DNA from 3 places in the Bacillus sp. SSR7 genome. Region 1 is predicted to be linked to each of the others. Evidence: riboswitches for the same ligand, from Rfam matches in the RefSeq annotation. Region 1 holds a riboswitch; each other region holds the start of a gene.
What was found. Region 1 has a riboswitch for magnesium ahead of AC0NJG_RS23065 (FtsW/RodA/SpoVE family cell cycle protein). Riboswitches for the same ligand answer to the same signal wherever they lie in the genome.
Positions count from the first base shown of each region.

Region 2: linked by a shared signal. The riboswitch ahead of mgtE (magnesium transporter) and the one ahead of AC0NJG_RS23065 (FtsW/RodA/SpoVE family cell cycle protein) in region 1 are both predicted to bind magnesium.
Region 3: linked by a shared signal. The riboswitch ahead of mgtA (magnesium-translocating P-type ATPase) and the one ahead of AC0NJG_RS23065 (FtsW/RodA/SpoVE family cell cycle protein) in region 1 are both predicted to bind magnesium.

Region 1 covers NZ_JBVVXV010000016.1:84,453-90,281, forward strand. The annotation lists gene AC0NJG_RS23055 (phosphodiester glycosidase family protein) at 1-455, opposite strand, end outside; gene mgtE (magnesium transporter) at 616-1,944, opposite strand; M-box (ykoK) riboswitch at 2,225-2,390, opposite strand; M-box (ykoK) riboswitch at 2,896-3,072, shown strand; gene AC0NJG_RS23065 (FtsW/RodA/SpoVE family cell cycle protein) at 3,259-4,386, shown strand; gene AC0NJG_RS23070 (Ger(x)C family spore germination protein) at 4,915-5,829, opposite strand, start outside.
Region 2 covers NZ_JBVVXV010000014.1:37,705-43,533, reverse strand. The annotation lists gene AC0NJG_RS21385 (helix-turn-helix domain-containing protein) at 1-359, shown strand, start outside; gene AC0NJG_RS21380 (RsfA family transcriptional regulator) at 521-988, opposite strand; gene AC0NJG_RS21375 (S8 family peptidase) at 1,342-2,982, shown strand; gene AC0NJG_RS21370 (hypothetical protein) at 3,371-3,577, opposite strand; M-box (ykoK) riboswitch at 3,875-4,054, shown strand; gene mgtE (magnesium transporter) at 4,264-5,592, shown strand; partial or broken gene AC0NJG_RS21360 (cell division protein FtsW) at 5,682-5,829, shown strand, end outside.
Region 3 covers NZ_JBVVXV010000002.1:340,229-346,057, forward strand. The annotation lists gene AC0NJG_RS05840 (MgtC/SapB family protein) at 1-550, opposite strand, end outside; gene mgtA (magnesium-translocating P-type ATPase) at 626-3,331, opposite strand; M-box (ykoK) riboswitch at 3,661-3,828, opposite strand; gene AC0NJG_RS05850 (DUF3932 family protein) at 4,015-4,266, opposite strand; gene rnz (ribonuclease Z) at 4,456-5,379, shown strand; partial or broken gene AC0NJG_RS05860 (hypothetical protein) at 5,758-5,829, shown strand, end outside.

The DNA.
Region 1 (5,829 bases):
TTACGCTTTGCTATTACGCTAATTTTTTCTCCTCTGTTAGCGCCCTGTGTTCCTTGATGGCTAACAAGTTTAACATTGAAGGGATTGCTAATAGTAACTAATTTCCCTTCAAAAAGAAAGCGACTATCTTTGTTACTTTTAATTGTTTCTACATCAATTTCTAATGGTTGATTTTTAAATTCTTCTAATCTTTTTCCTGCTATTTTTTTATAAATATGCTCATCACTGTTTGACCATTTCGGATGGTTAATTCTATCTTGCAGTTTATCTAGTTCCTTTTGGGATAGGAATGTATATTTCGCATATTGTGGATGCTGAGAAGTTAGTATACTCCCAGCCATTGTTATACGAAGCTCTCGGCCATAGCTAGTACCAAATAATATTCCTATGCCAATAAGCATGAAAATAGACAACAGTAGCAAAATTCGTTTGAAGATTTTTCTTAGATGTTTCATAGTTTTATCCTCCAGCATTCATTACATTCAATAAATCCATTAAAATATTATTTATCTCAAGACATAAGTGTTTGATTTCCTCATTTTTGAATTCTCCACTAGATTTTAGCAATCAAGGCAAAATACTTATTCCGCATTTCGCTTTTACTTCAGTGTATATTTACAAATTTAATAACGTTTTTGCAACCATGAAATAAATTACTAATCCTGTTCCGTCAACAAATGTTGTAATAAATGGACCCGAAACAACTGCAGGATCTAGTTTTAATTTTCTTAGAATCAAAGGTAAAACTGCTGCTACAATAGAAGCCCAAATAACAATAAATAATAAAGTAATTGCTACAACTTGTGCAACTTCTGTTCCAACTCCTAACATGTAAGCACGAGTGAGCCCAGCTATCCCAAGTGCAAGCCCAAGAAGCATACCAATTGCAAATTCTTTTTTCATTACACGGAAAAGGTCTTTAAATTTCACCTCTCCGATACCAATTGCACGAGTAATTGTTGCTACAACCTGTGTTCCTGTATTCCCACCAGTACCTACTAATAACGGAACAAAGAAAGCAAGGGCAACTACAGTTTCAATTTCGTCTTCAAAATACTTTAATACCGTACCTGTGTATGCCTCAGCAACAAAAAGAAGTAATAGCCATGGTAGACGTTTTAAGAAAATGCTCCAAATGCTAGCTTCAAAGTAAGATTGATTCAATGGTTCACTTCCGCCTAACTTTTGAATATCTTCTGTAGCTTCTGCTTCCATAACATTCATTACGTCATCAAATGTTATAATACCAATCATTTTATTATTTGCTTTTGTCACAGGTATTGCTGCTAAATTATAATTCAGGAGCTTTTTTACAACTTCTTGCTGGTCAACTTCAGCTTGTACTGAAATTACCTCTTGAATCATAATAGTAGATAATATCTCTTCATCTGCTGCTAGTAATAACTCATGTATGGAAACGATTCCCTCAAGATAACCATGACTATCAAGAACATAACTATAAGATATTGATTCTACATTTTCAGAATGTTCCCTAATGTACTTCAATGTCATTTTTACTGACCAATTTCCTCTAACTGCAACAAAATCACTTGTGACAAGACTTCCTGCCGTTTCAGGTTTGAAATTCATCAATTTTTTTACGTTATGTTTTGTAATTTTGTCTAGATACGCCATTAATTTAGCTTGTTTTTCAGGATGAACCGCTAGAAGTAAATCTACTAATTCATCAATCGGTTGTAAATTTAGTAACTTTTTAGCTTTGTTTTCAGATAAGTGAATTAAGATATTATATTTTTCTTCTGCACTCATATATTGAAGAATTTTAGAGCTTTTTAATACGGGAATCGTATTTAGCAATATGATTTGATCTTCAATTGAAAATCTTTTTACTTCTTGTGCAACATCATACGACGGAAGACGTAAAACTTTCTCTGCATCCAAATTATTTTTGGTTACAAGTAATTCTTTTAATAATTTCTTCATGTTAACTCCTCCTCATATTGCTAAGGGAGACTCTAGAGTTTCATGAGTGGTTTTGTTTTATTTTATCTGTCTTAAATTTTTTATTAAGCAATAATAGTTACATTGCAATCAATTCATTAGTTAGAATTACCTCCTTTTTGAATATAGACAAGATAAAAATAAATAAAATTAAACAGAAAAACCTTTACTCAAAAAGGAGTAAAGGTTTTTTCACAATACAAATAAATGATTATTAAGACCGCCCTGCCAAAATCACAGAGGTGCCTTTCTATCAAATCGTATACCACTCCCTCGTTGAGTTTTAGCACTGTATAGCATAGGTTTTTATAACCAGCTACATTAAGAAGGGCCTTAATCCGACCGTTCCTGTTGACCCATTGGCGTCTCTCGACATTTTTGGGCAGCAGCGTTTCTCTATACAGGAGCCTCACCTAACAAAGTTTATTGAATTACTTCAAAATTTAAACCAGAATTTAATATTTGTCAACTGACTTTCAATTCCATTCATAAAAAAATCTTTTATAGAAAATTAAATTATATTTTCTTATAAATTTAAAATTCCCCTTAAAAACATAGAATTCAAATAGATTTAATTCGAAGAAGCGTTATAAAACATATGAAACTTATTGTTTTTAATCAAATTCCAATTGTATAACAAAAGATAAATAATTAGTCATTCTTTATATCAAAAGAACATTCTAAAAAAATCTTCTTTTATAATTAAAATCTTCTTTACTGTTTATCAAATTTATGTGGTTAAACTACTTAATCAAACGATACACTACAAGTCAAAAATATGTACTTATACGGAATGATTACATACATTTTCTCTTATCATTTCTCAAAGGACTATAAAGCAATAAAATAAATAAAATTAGCAATACGGTTGCTTGACAAGCAAAAAAAATATATTTATGCTTGCTACACGAAACAAACACATAAAATTTATATTGCTTAACCTGTTAGGTGAGGCTCCTATGCAAACACAGGCTATTGCCCAAAAATGTCGAAAGACGCCAATGGGTAGAACAGGAATTGTCGGATTAAGGCTCTTCTTAAGATAGCTAAGTAATGAATTTTCATTACTTTACGTTGTATAGTGCCAAAGCTCTACTAGGGGGAGAAAAGCCTTATTTAGTCATGCCATTTTGAATCCCTCTAGTTACATACTAGGGGGATTTTTGCGTAAAAAAACAGGGAGTAAGCGATAGAATCTTCCCAAACAAAAGTCATATTTAATAATTGACGAGAACAAGATTCTATTCATTAGCAAATGGAATATTATGTTTTGTTTTAAATCAGGAGGATATTAAAATGAAAAAAATATTAAAACTCGATTATCTATTGCTCCTTCCTCTATTCATAACTTGTACTTTAGGTATTATCATGATGTATAGCGCGAGCTCCATTGTCGCTGTCCAACATTACGGTTATAACAGTAGACATTTTGTTGATTCTCAATTAACAAAGCTACTTTTAGGAACAATAGGGTTAATAGTTTGTGCTTTACTCCCATATGAAATATGGAAAAAACGAATAGTCTCAATCTGTATTATGGTTGGGGGGACTTTTTTATTAATTATGGTTTTATGGAAAGGAAAAGTGGTGAATAATGCTCAATCATGGATCTTTGGAATACAGCCAGCTGAATTTCTTAAATTAGGAACAATCCTTGTAACAGCCCGTTTTTTTGCATTGCGACAAGAACAAGCTAAAAATAACTGGAGTGGTATCGGAAAACTTTTATTTTTTTTAGCTACAATTTTTTTTCTTATCTTTAAACAACCAAATTTAGGATCTGCACTTTTAATATTAGGTATAGGTTTTAGCATATTTCTTTGTTCAGGAATAAATATAAATCTACTAATCAAAAGAACTACCATCGGTTCTATTTTATGGTTACCTATTTTATATTATTTGATTCAATATAGTTTATCAGAAGTTCAAAAGACACGTATTACTACGATTTTCAATCCCTTTCTTGATGCGCAAGGAAATGGATACCAGCTTGTAAACTCTTTTATTGCCATGGGCTCTGGAGGAATCATTGGTCGTGGATTTGGAAATAGCATACAAAAAACAGGTTATCTTCCAGAACCACACACTGATTTTATAATGGCAATAGTTTCTGAAGAACTAGGATTTATTGGTGTATTTATTCTATTGGTTGGAGTTTTGACTATAGTACTTCGCTCCTTAAAAATTGCACAATTATGTGTAGATCCATTCGGCAGTTTTATAGCAATTGGTATAGGATGTATGATTGGTATGCAATCAGTTGTAAATTTAGGTGGTATTACGGGACTATTTCCTCTTACAGGTACTCCATTTCCATTTGTAAGTTTTGGTGGAAGTTCTTTAATGGTGAATTTAATAGCAATAGGAATATTGCTTAATATCTCAATTTTCAATAAAATAAGATTTCTCCCTCAGGATATATAGCTAATATACTCATATTGTCTTATTAAATAAACCGGTTTAACAACCTTCGATTATATATTCTATACTGATTTTCTCCTAGAAATATTTAACTTATGAAGCAAGCGAACAGTTTTTAGTTTATCTTCCCTTTTTATTTAGCTAGGTATTGGGGTACCGCCCCATACCTATCAATCTATTGTATTAGTGTCACCCCATAACGATAAAAATACACTTAGTTGCCAGAAAATAAACCTAATTCTTATACAGCATGTACTGATTATTAAAGAAAAAATGCAATCGGGTCTATCGCTACATCAATAAAAATAATTCAAAATACCTTTCATTAATAACTAATGAAAGGTATTTTGAATTAATCATTATAGTTCATCTTCTTCAAATTTTTCACTTTTATACTTGCTATATCCATATGTACATAAGCCAAAACAAACTCCACCTATACTATTTATTGTACGATAGTTGATTAATAATTACATCTAGAGAAACATCCCTGATTATAACAGTGAGCTTTGGCTAGCTATTCAAGTCACATTATTTTACTCTCTTCGGTAAAGCTGAGCCTGAATGTTCAATTACTGGATGAACATGAACATTAATTTCAGCATTACTAAAATAATTTTCACCTTGATCCCAATTCTTACTTATTTTCTTCCATTCTTTATAATTATTCCGCTTATATACTTCTCCTAACGCTAATACATCCACCTTATATTTTTTTTGAACAAGCTTTATTGATTTTTGAATCCTTTGCTCCATCTCTTTTGAAATATCCTTCGTTAAGCGTTTTTCATTCATGAATTTTTTATGATCACTAAAATGCAACTCCGCCAAAGTACCTTCGAGAAATAGATGAATATCAAACTTAGGTTTTGTAGTATTTTTAGTAAACACCTTTATTTTTCTGTGTAGCTTATGAATTTCATATGTAATAAGCTGATTCTTTTTACGTATGGTAAAATAACCTCCTAATTTTTCACCAATTACAAAGTTCATTCCCACTGTCTGTTCTCCGTTTAACATTCCAACACATTTGTTATCCTTCCCGCGAAACAACGCAGCCCCATTCATTTCTATCCCTTGTTTTGTTGGCCTTAAGACAGGAAGTACAAAACTTCGTTTTGAAATTATCTTTTCCTGCACATCACCAATTCTTACTGCCTCAATCATTTGAGCATTTTTCGGAGGATGTTCAGCTAGCATATCAATATACTGTGCCGGTAAATTTTCTGGTTTTGCACTTTGTTTCAAGATAGCTTCTGCATTTTTTTCAGAAACAAATAGACGGATGTTTCTTCTCATTTCATGATCACGAATATATAGATCAAGCGTATTTTGTAAAACATTAGGATTCGTGAGTAATTTTTCAGAAAAAATGATTACTTGTATATGCGGAAAAAATAATTCGCGACTAATTTTTTTAGCGATAGTTCGTATTTGTTCAAGTAC
Region 2 (5,829 bases), on a different contig from region 1:
ATTACGCTAACTTAGGAATAACTATTTTACCTCCTGAGGAAATGCTGCAATCAATGGATAGGGTAATTGGAAAGAAGAGCATAGAAGAGCCTCAAGAACAATTACCTGAAGTAACAGTTGTTAAAGAGATAAAGAAGACTGTAGAATCGGTCGAGCAAATAGAGAAAAAGATTCGTGACCAAATACTGAAAGTACACAATGAAAAAAAGGTAAGCATTCGTGAAATAGCAGATGAAATTAGTATTTCTCCGTCTACATTATCGAGATTTTGTAATCATAAAACAAAACGTTTATCTAAAAAAGCATTAGAAAAGCTAACAAAATGGTGTGAAAGACAAGAAATATTAGAAAAGATGTAACATAGACTAAGTATTTCTCTTAATAATAGTCAAATTAAAAATACACATACATTATGTATGTGTATTTTACTTATTACCAATTACAATAGTCTGAATTCTCTTTATAATTAGTGGTTTTGAAGGGTAAAGGTCCTACTTGAAACTCGATATAGTTATGCTGTTTAATCAACTACAATTAAATTTCTTGTCTTATCGATATGGTTCAGTAACATACGATACTCTTCTTCATACATAGTTAAACGTTGTAAAAGGGATTGATTCTCAGCTTCTAAATCTTCAATTTGATTTTGTAACTTTGTCAATTCATTCACATCTTTATAATTTTGTAGAAAGAGAATAATGTCATCTAATGTAATAGGCAAAGAGTTTGTTTCTTTTTCTGGTGGAGAGAAGGGAATGTTGTTTCCCGCTTTTCGCTCTTGTTTTGCTTGTTGTATTTCTTCTTGATATTGTTTTCTCACATATGAATTCCAACGAAATCCACAGGCTGCGGGTGTTCTAGCTAGTAGTTTTGAGACTTCTTTGAATGCAGCTAACTGTGTTCCACCGTTACGAATATTCTGAAGTACTGTTGATGCGAGAAGTAAATCGTTATCATCAGTCCAGGAATCTTGTCTTGAGATTACCACATTTTAACCTCCTTATATGTTTTATATTACATATATGCAATTACTCAAAATGATAGAAGTTCAACTTCTTTTGAAATAATTGGAGGCAAGTTAATAGAAGTATGTATGATTTTACATGCAAAATTGCATTTAAGGTTGACTATTTTATAAAGGTGTAACTATAATGGTTACAGTTGTGCGACTGAATGAATAAAATTGTCGGTATGAATTAGTTGTATTAACGGTGTATAAACAAGTATTAAATAATGAATGGAGTTGAAAATACAGTCCTACATATAAAACGGTTTGATAAAAAGAAGTTAGGTAATATACATTTTTTTATAATTATATATTGATAAGAAGAGGTGCACGTTTTGAAAATTTTTAAGGGAATTCTAGTTTCTTCAATTGCATTAACAGCATTTAATGGAATAGGCGGTATACTTCCAAGTGAAAAATCAGAAGTTGCCTACGCAGCTACTTACAATTATTCAAATAAGCAATTGAATTCTACTGTACATAAGCAAGCTACTAAACAATTAATTTTAAAATTTAAAAATGAAGCGAATTTACCATATCAGGATGGAATAGAAAAATTCATTAAAGAAGAAAAACAAGATCCTGAATTCATTGGAATTTTAGCTGAATATCCAAATGTAACTATAAATCGACTTTTTAATTCTTTAAATCCTAAAGAAATTAAAAATCTAGGTAAAGAAATAAAAGATTCCAATCATATTTCTTCTAATTTGCTAAACTACTATATTGTAGAAATGCAAGATGATATTGATGTACAAGCATTACTTACAAAAATTGAAAAATCATCTCTTGTTGAAACGGCGTATTTACAGGAAGAAGAGGCGCCACCAGAAGAGCGTTTACCAAATTTATCTGTTAATCCATATGATGAGCCTAGACTTACAAGACAAGGTTACCTTGAACCAGCACCATTAGGAATTAATGCACCTTATGCCTGGAGCATAAAAGGTGGGGATGGAAAAGGAACTACTTTTGTAGACATGGAGTATGGCTGGTTATTTAGTCATGAGGATTTAGTGAATCAAAAGATTGAATTGATATCCGGACAGAATAAGAGTGAACACCATGATCATGGTACCTCAGTCTTAGGGATTGTTTCGGCAGAGGATAATAACATAGGTGGAATTGGGATTGCACCGAAAGCTAAAGTAAAGGTTGTATCTCAGATTAGGGATAACGGAAATTATAATACAGCTGATGCTATCTTAAGTGCAGTTAACAATATGCAAGCTGGAGATATCCTTTTATTAGAAGCCCAGGCTACTTATGATGGATATGGAGATAAGAACTATCTTCCTGTAGAAGTAAAACCGGATATATTTGATGCAATTCGTCTGGGAACAAATAAGGGTATTATTATTATTGAAGCAGGTGCAAACGGCGGAAACGATTTAGATCAATTTAGAGACCGTAATGGTAAACAAGTTCTAAATCGTAATAGTCCTGATTTTAAAGATTCAGGGGCAATTATGGTTGGGGCAGCTTCTGCAAGGGTTCCTCATAAACGTTCATATTTCTCTAATTATGGTAGTAGGGTGGATGTGTATGGATGGGGGAATGCAGTAGATACAACAGATGCTAAACCAAGTGAATTTACAACAAATCTATATACTTCTAGCTTTAGTGGAACATCTAGCGCATCACCTATTATTGCTGGTGCTGCTGCATCAATTCAAGGAATTGCAAAAAATAATCAGGGAAAAGTATTTACACCAAGCCAGCTTAGGGATATTTTAAGTGATTCTAGTACTGGAACGAAATCTAACGATCCAACCTCTGATAAAATTGGTGTTTTACCTGACTTAAAAGCCATATTATCTAAACTTGGTTTTTCACCAAACTTAGGTAATAATTCTTCCATTGTATTTCCTGAAGAGCAAGAAATAAATAAAGGGAATCAAGGTTCTACTATTACGTTCCCGAAAGAGGATTCCAATAATAGTGAAGGGAACTCTAACTTTATTTTCCCAGAATAATGGTATAAAGGATTCTTATATAACTAGTTGTATATAATACTAGTGAGAAAGGCACTTATGCGTATTAGCATAAGTGCCTTTCAGTTGTACTTTTAATCATAAGATAAGGAAAGTACTCCAGTGGATATTTTTAGTGTAGAGATGTGTCTTATATCAAGAATTAAACAACTATCAGTGTAGCCACATTCTAAATTTAGAACTAGGACACTCCTTCAATTGCAGACATAAAGGGAATTTTTGGTAATGACGCAGTCCAATCAACTGCATATACAATTAATTTTCATTTGATTTTTAATCTTCGCCATTTGAAATAAAATATATTAAAAAATTCTTATTTCTTTGTAATTTCTGTTTTAAAGCGTTCAAAATTCGTTGAACGCTTTCTTTATTAGGTTGTGAATTGTATATTCAATCTATTTTCCAAATGAATAGCATCAGCTTGGTCTTGGTAATCCTGTTCTGTAAATGTGGTGGGAATATCCAAAAACTTTTCAACGGTATCTAATGTACTGTCTATACTACCAAATGCATGTGAAATTTTATCTTCTATTGCTTTTATTGTTAGATATACTTGAGTTTCACGTGGAATACTCAACAAATTTATAGTTATATCCTCCTTCTCTTGTTTCATAATTATTATTATATATTGATTTCCAATAATAAAGAGCCAGGACAGGTGTAATAAAAAAGGAAATTAATTTAATATTTCATAGAATTTAATGCGTGAATTGTGAGGTTTTTTGTATAAATATAAAACTGTATACAGAAATTTATATCTATGGTTTGGGAATATTATAATATAAAAAATTGAAAAAATAAGTTCTGTTATTACTTGACAAGTTCAAAAATAGTAGATATGCTTTAACACGAAACGAACAAAAAATTTGAAATATTTATGACCTGTTAGGTGAGGCTCCTATACAAACACAGGCTATTGCCCAAAAATATCGAAAGATGCCAATGGGTAGAACAGGAATTGTCGGATTAAGGCTCTTCTTAAGATAGCTAAGTGATGAATAATAATTCATCCTTTACGTTGTATAGTGCCAAAACTCAACTAGGGGGAATGAGCTTTATTTAGCTATGTCTTTTTTAGCAACCTCCTTTAGTTGAATTACTAAGGGAGGTTTTTTATATGCAAAATTTTATTTGTAATAAATCTTTTATAAAAGGGGGGAAGACTAATGATTGATGATATTGATCCCATATTTATTAAGAAATTAGTTTTCCTAGAAGTGGGAAAATGATACCAAGTACCACTGTCCTTAAGGAGGAATTACGATGAAAAAATGCTTACAACAATTATTAGCAACAAAAGATACACACTTAGTGCAAGAGCTTATAAAAACTCAATCCTATGATATTGCAATGGAAATGAAAGAACTTCATCATAAAGATCAGATATCTTTAATGAAATATTTTCCTGCTGAAAAAGGTGCGAAAATTCTTAGTTACCTTACTCCAGAGGAGCAATATAATATTTACACCAACGTGCCTATGGATAAAGGAGAAGAGCTATTAGCTAGGCAATCTATTGATGACCTTGTTGATGTAATTCTTTCAATTCATCGACTTCAGGCTGAAAAACTGATACAACTTTTATCTAAAGAATCTCAAAATAGAATTAGAAGTCTGTTGGTTTTTCAATCTGGAACAGCGGGCAGTTTAATGACCATTGACTATATTGCTGCCAGGGAAAATTGGAAAGTGAAAGATACGCTGTCGCATATTAGGAAAATTGGCGCAGGGGTAGAATCAATTTCGTATATTTATGTTCTTGATACACGTGGTCAGCTAAATGGAATTGTTTCAATTCGTGAATTATTGCTAGCTACAGATGATAAAACTTTATCATCAATCATGGCATCGAATGTTATTTCAGTTTCAGTGGACTTAGACCAACAGGAAGCTGTACAAAAACTAATGGATTATGATTTATCCGCTATACCTGTAACAACGATGGATAATCGGATGATAGGTATCATAACCTTCGATGATGCAATGGATGTTTTCGAAGAAGAAGCAACTGAAGATATTCAAAAATTAGGAGGAAGCACCCCTTTAGATAAGCCGTATTTTGAAACCTCGATTTGGCAAATATACCGTAAACGTATAGGTTGGTTATTACTTCTATTTGTAGCAGAAGCATATACTGGTTCAGTACTGCGACATTATGAAGAAACTTTGACTCATGTAGTTGCACTGGCTTTTTTTATTCCCTTGTTAATTGGAACCGGAGGAAATACAGGTACACAGGTCGTAACTACATTGGTTCGAGCTGTAGCTCTAAATGAGGTGAAATTTAAAGATATATTTCGGGTTATAAAAAAAGAAGCATTAGTGGGTATTTTGCTGGGGATTACATTAGCTGTGGCGGCATTAATTCGTGCGTACACTTTAGGCGTAGGTACAGAAGTCGCACAGGTTGTAGCTATTACTGGATTGTTCATTGTTATTTGGTCGTCTATTGTTTCATCTGTATTACCCTTGATATTAAATAAGTTAAAGCTGGATCCAGCTGTTATCTCAGGTCCGTTCATTACGACATTAGTCGATGGAACGGGGTTAATTCTGTACTTTACCATTGCAAAAATGTTACTAGGCCTATAAGAAATTTATGTTAATTTTTTATACCTATGTTCGTTCCTGCAAAGTTTGTAGAAAAGCTTGTTGGAAGTATGGAGAAAGAGAGATTAGAAATACAAAAAGTATTTAAGTTACTGGATTATCTGTTGTTTTTTTTACTTATCATTACAATTGTATTTAGAATTTTGATGAAGTATAGTACTAGCTCAATTGTTGCAGTTAAAAATTATGGCTATAGTAGTGAACTCTGTTTTCGCTCTC
Region 3 (5,829 bases), on a different contig from region 1:
CGTCTTCACTATACAATTCTTTTAAACCGATGCCTTCAGAACTTACCATGTGCATAAGTAAAAAACGAATATGGGCTTCATGTTCTTCTGAACAAGTAAGAGAAAGGAAGTAGTTCGTTTGTTCAGGTGATTCTTCTTTTGATTTCTGATTCATAAAGAGAGCGATTGGGCGAAGTAGTATATTTGCTAGTAAAACGCCAGCTGCACCTAATATAGCTGCAATGAGAAAACCAGCGCCTGTAAGAGTACCAACAGCAGCAGCGCACCATAGGGTAGCCGCAGTATTAAGCCCCCTAATACTAAAACCATCGCGGATAATAACGCCGCCTCCTAAAAAACCAATCCCACTGACGACTTGAGCAGCAATACGTGAAGGGCTAGCATCGTGATCAATCATGACGGATAATAAAACAAATATACAGGCACCAAGTGATACGAGAGCATTTGTCCGTAGCCCAGCCATCCTATGTCTCCATTGTCGTTCCATTCCGATGCAAGCACCTACAATAATTGCAATAAATAATCTTAGTACAATGTCATACCATACCATCATGGTCACCTCCATACATATAAGTCCAAGTTATGTTTTTGAGAATGAGCGGGAAGCACCCGCTCATTCTCATTTTTATAACCAGCTATGAAACTTTTTAATATAAATTTTTTTTAGGAACTGTGTTAAGAAAGCATAGCCTAATAGTATTCCTACTAACCAAGGGAAATAGCTAAGTGGTAATGCTTGTAATCCAACGGCTGCTCCAAGTGGCGAGAATGGAATGTAAATTCCGATTGCCATAATACAAGCGGTTAATGAAAGAACCGGTACTGATGCAGTACTTTGAATAAACGGAATCTTCTGTGTTCTTATCATGTGAACAATTAAAGTTTGTGTTAGTAATCCAACGACAAACCAACCAGATTGGAATAATGATTGTTCGCTAGCTGTATTTGCGCCGAAGACGTTCCACATGACTACATATGTGATGATATCAAATATGGAACTAATGGGACCGATGCAAATAATGAAGTTTCGTAAGTTGGCAGTATCCCATTTTCTTGGTTTTTCTAAAAATTCTTTATCCATTTTGTCCCATGGAATAGAAAGTTGTGAAATATCATAAAGCAAGTTTTGAATTAAAAGGTGAATGGCAAGCATCGGCAAGAAGGGAATGAAAGCACTTGCTACCAACACACTGAATACATTTCCAAAGTTAGAGCTAGCTGTCATTTTAATATACTTTAAAATATTTCCGAATGTAGTGCGTCCTTCTAAAATACCTGCTTCTAATATCGTTAAACTTTTTTCAAGTAAAATAATGTCGGAAGACTCTTTTGCAATATCGGTAGCAGTATCAACAGATATGCCAACATCAGCTTCACGTAACGCTACGGCATCGTTAATGCCATCTCCCATATAACCTACAGTGTGTCCGTTTCCTTGTAATACTCGTATAATGCGAGATTTTTGCATTGGATTTAGTTTAGCAAATACAGTTGTTTCTTCGGCTAATTTTGCTAATGCTTTATCAGGTAAAGAATCAATTTCGTAACCAAGGACAGGCTCACCGATATTTAATCCAACTTCTTTGCAAACTTTTCTTGTCACGATTTCGTTATCGCCAGTTAAAATTTTCACTTGTACTCCATGCTTCTGTAATGCTTGAATGGCAGTAGCGGCAGATGGTTTCGGTGGATCTAAAAAGCCAATATATCCAGCGAGAATCATATCATTTTCATCTTGTACCGCGTACTCTGTATCATGTATTGGTCTATCTTTTTTATAAGCTACAGCAATAACACGCATACCTTCACTATTTAATGTCTCACTTAGTTGTTTTACATTTACGCGCATGTCATCGGTAAGAGAAACAACTTTGCCATCTACTTCAGTGTAGTTACAAATAGATAAAATTTCTTCTACTGCCCCTTTACAAACCATTGTATGTTCACCTGAAATATCTTTCACGATGACAGACATACGCCGGCGAGCAAAATCAAATGGAATTTCATCTAGTTTTTGAAAAACGGATGGATCAAATTTTTGATTTTCTTCTGTATGTTTTATAACGGCTTTATCTATTAAATTTTTCAATCCTGTTTGATAGAAGCTATTTAAATAGGCAAATTGTAATACACGATTACATGTATTACCATTAGGATCTAAGTGCCGAACAAGTACAACTTTATCTTCTGTTAAAGTTCCTGTTTTATCGGTACAAAGAATGTTCATAGCACCTAAGTTTTGAATAGAATTCAGCTGTTTTACAATTACTTTCTGTTTAGACATGTTAACGGCACCTTTAGCTAAATTAGCAGTCACAATCATTGGTAACATTTCAGGTGTTAGACCAACTGCGATTGCAATAGCGAAGAAGAAAGCTTCTTGCCAATCCCCTTTTGTGAATCCGTTAATGAGAAGAACGATAGGTGCCATAATAAGCATGAATGTAATTAAGAGCCAGCTTACTTTGTTTACACCTTTATCAAAGCTTGTTTCTACGCGTTTACCGATTACTTTTTTTGCTAAAGAGCCGAAATACGTATCAGTACTTGTGGAGACGACAACAGCTTTTGCGCTACCACTTACAATATTTGTCCCCATGAAGCAAAGATTTTCCATATCGAGTGGATTGTAATTTTTTTTCGTGCTTTTCGGTAATAGATGTTTATTTTCTGTATGATAGCAGTTTTCGTACTTTTCTACAGGTAGTGCTTCCCCCGTTAAAGAAGACTGATTTACAAATAAATCTTTAGCCGATAAAATACGCACATCAGCTGGAACAATGTCTCCGGCTGAAAGTGAGATAATATCGCCAGGTACAAGTTCCTCAATTGGAATTTCCGTTGTATCGGTTTGCTTTAAAATCTTTACATTTTTTGTTTCGTGTACAAATCTATCTATTCTAAAGACACTCGCCGTTGTTCGAACCATAGCCTTTAACTGATCCGCAGCTTTTTGAGAACGAAATTCTTGTAAAAAGCGAATCGTTGCACTTAGCATTACCATTACAGATACGACAATAGTTCCTTGTATGTCATCTGTGAAAAAAGAAAGTGCGCCGAGAGCTAATAAAACAAAAATAAATGGATTTTTAAATGCCAGCAGAAATTGAATGTACCACGGTGATGTTTTATTATGAGCTACTTCATTAAGGCCATATAAAGAAAGTCTACGAGACGCTTCTTCTTTAGAGAGTCCATTTTCTGTTGTTTCTAAAAGTTGTAACGCTTTGTTTGCATCCTGCGTTGCGGCTTCCACTAATAATTTGTTATTTGTTTTCATACAATCTTGATCGTATGAATGTTTCGTTTCTTGTCTTTGTAAATTTAACATCGGTAGTTCCTCCTTTTTCATGGAGGAGGAAACAAGCTGTTACTCGACTATTTAAAATTAGGAGGAACAGTTTCTTTCTTACCTCCATGATGAAATATTAACGTAAAACATATGGGTATCTGGGCCGAATCATCAATTGCCAACTGTTCCTCACCTCCGTACAATTTAGTAGTTTCTGAATATGCTATGTTTGTTTCATAGTAAGGTGCATAATACGTAAAAAGACCTTTACTCAAAACGAGTAAAGGTCTGAATTCGCAGTTAAAAGAGTCCACAACAAAGACTGTTAGTAAATATAGATCAAAACAGTTTTGTGTATGACAAAATATACGCACCTCTCCCTCGTTGAGTTTTAGCACTGTATAGCATAGGTACTGAAACCAGCTACGTTAAAAAAGGCCTTCATTCCGACCTTTCCTGTTGACCCATTGGCGTCTCTCGACATTTTTGGGCAGCAGCGTTTCTCTATACAGGAGCCTCACCTAACAGAGACCATATTCAATTACAATTTGAATGTTAGCACTGTAAATTTATAGTGTCAATATCTTTTTTTGAAAAATCAAATAGGTTTATGATGGCTATATAGTAGGAAATAAGCGGAGTTTTTTTGAAATAAGGTTGGAAAATAAATATTGTAATGAACATAAACAAAAAGCACTGATCACAGTGCTTTTTGTTATAGATTATGAGATTGTAGCATTTTCAAAAATAACAATCTCTGAACTGTTTGCAGTTGAAACGCGTTGTGCATAATATGTTAAAGCTGAAGAAATATATGTTGGTAACGAATCATTTGTATGTGTTGTTGTATATTCATGGATTAACTCTTTCAAAGTCGTCCATTCTAATTGTGCTGGGTGATCAGACACGAAAGAACTTACCCAGCGATCAAATGAAGATGAAAAATCAGTTTGTAAACGAAATGCTTCTTTCATAATAAAACGCTCCCTTAAAATGTAGTATAATCATTTTAACATAAAACACGAACGATATCTAAATTTTTTGAGTATAACGTTCGTGATATATAGTTGTCTAGATGATTGGTTGTGTAAATTCGATTTGCCATTTGAAATAACATTCCGTAAGATGAAAGGTAGATTATATAAAGAGCTGGAGGAAAGAAAGTGGAATTTGTATTTTTAGGAACTGGTGCAGGTGTTCCTTCGAAAGGAAGGAACGTTTCAGCAATTGCTTTGCAATTGTTAGAAGAACGAGGACAAACTTGGTTATTTGATTGTGGCGAGGCGACGCAACATCAAATATTACATACATCAGTACGTCCACGCCGCATTGAAAAAATATTTATTACGCATTTACATGGTGATCATATTTTTGGATTGCCTGGTTTATTAGGAAGCCGTTCGTTTCAAGGAGGGACTACACCTTTAACAGTGTATGGACCAAAAGGAATTAAACAATTTATTGAAGTAGCATTATCAGTAAGTACGACACATGTAAAATACCCACTTGAAATTGTTGAGATAACAGAAGAAGGTACTGTGTTTGAAGATAATGAATTTCATGTGGAAACGAAAAGATTGTCACACGGTATTGAATGTTTTGGGTATCGTATTATAGAGAAAGATATACAAGGCGCCCTTTTAGTCGATAAATTGCTGGAGATGGGTGTGAAACCAGGTCCACTCTTTAAGCGTTTAAAAGATGGAGAAGTGGTTGAATTGGAAAATGGTACGATACTAAACGGACAAGATTTTATCGGCCCACCTCAAAAAGGAAGAATTATTACCATTTTAGGTGATACAAGATTTTGTGAAGCGAGTAGAGAGCTGGCACAAGACGCTGACGTACTAGTTCATGAAGCAACTTTTGCGGCAGAAGATGAACAACAAGCGTATGATTATTTTCATTCCACATCTAAGCAAGCTGCGAGTATTGCACTTCAGGCAAATGCAAAACGATTAATATTGACTCATATTAGTTCTCGTTATCAAGGGGATACGTATAAGGAATTATTGAAAGAGGCAAGAGAGCTATTTTCTAATACAGAAATAGCAACGGATTTAAAATCATTTCCAGTAGAAAGATAATAATGATATGAAAAAATGGCGACGAGAGGTTGCCATTTTTTTTTTCTAAAAAAAATAAAATAAAACTGTTATCATTTCATGCTTATATTAGATGAAACAGAAATTTTTAATGATGTGAAGATATAGGATAAAAATACATAGTATCGATTATTTAGAAAAACTGTTATATAAGTCAGACGACATACGAATGATACAAATAGCAAAAAAGGAATTTTATTCAGAACTTTTAAAATTCATTAAAAGTAAGCGTTTTATTAAAAACAAGTTATAATGAGGGCAGATTATAATTTATCCCAATTTAATGGGCAGTAAGACTCTACCTCAAAATTCGCGAATGCGAGGAATTTAGGCGAGAGATAACTGCTCGTAAAAGCACGATTGTTGTGGGCTAATAATTATTGGGAATGGACAAAACTCCCACTGATTATAGTTTCACTTGTTTATGCTATC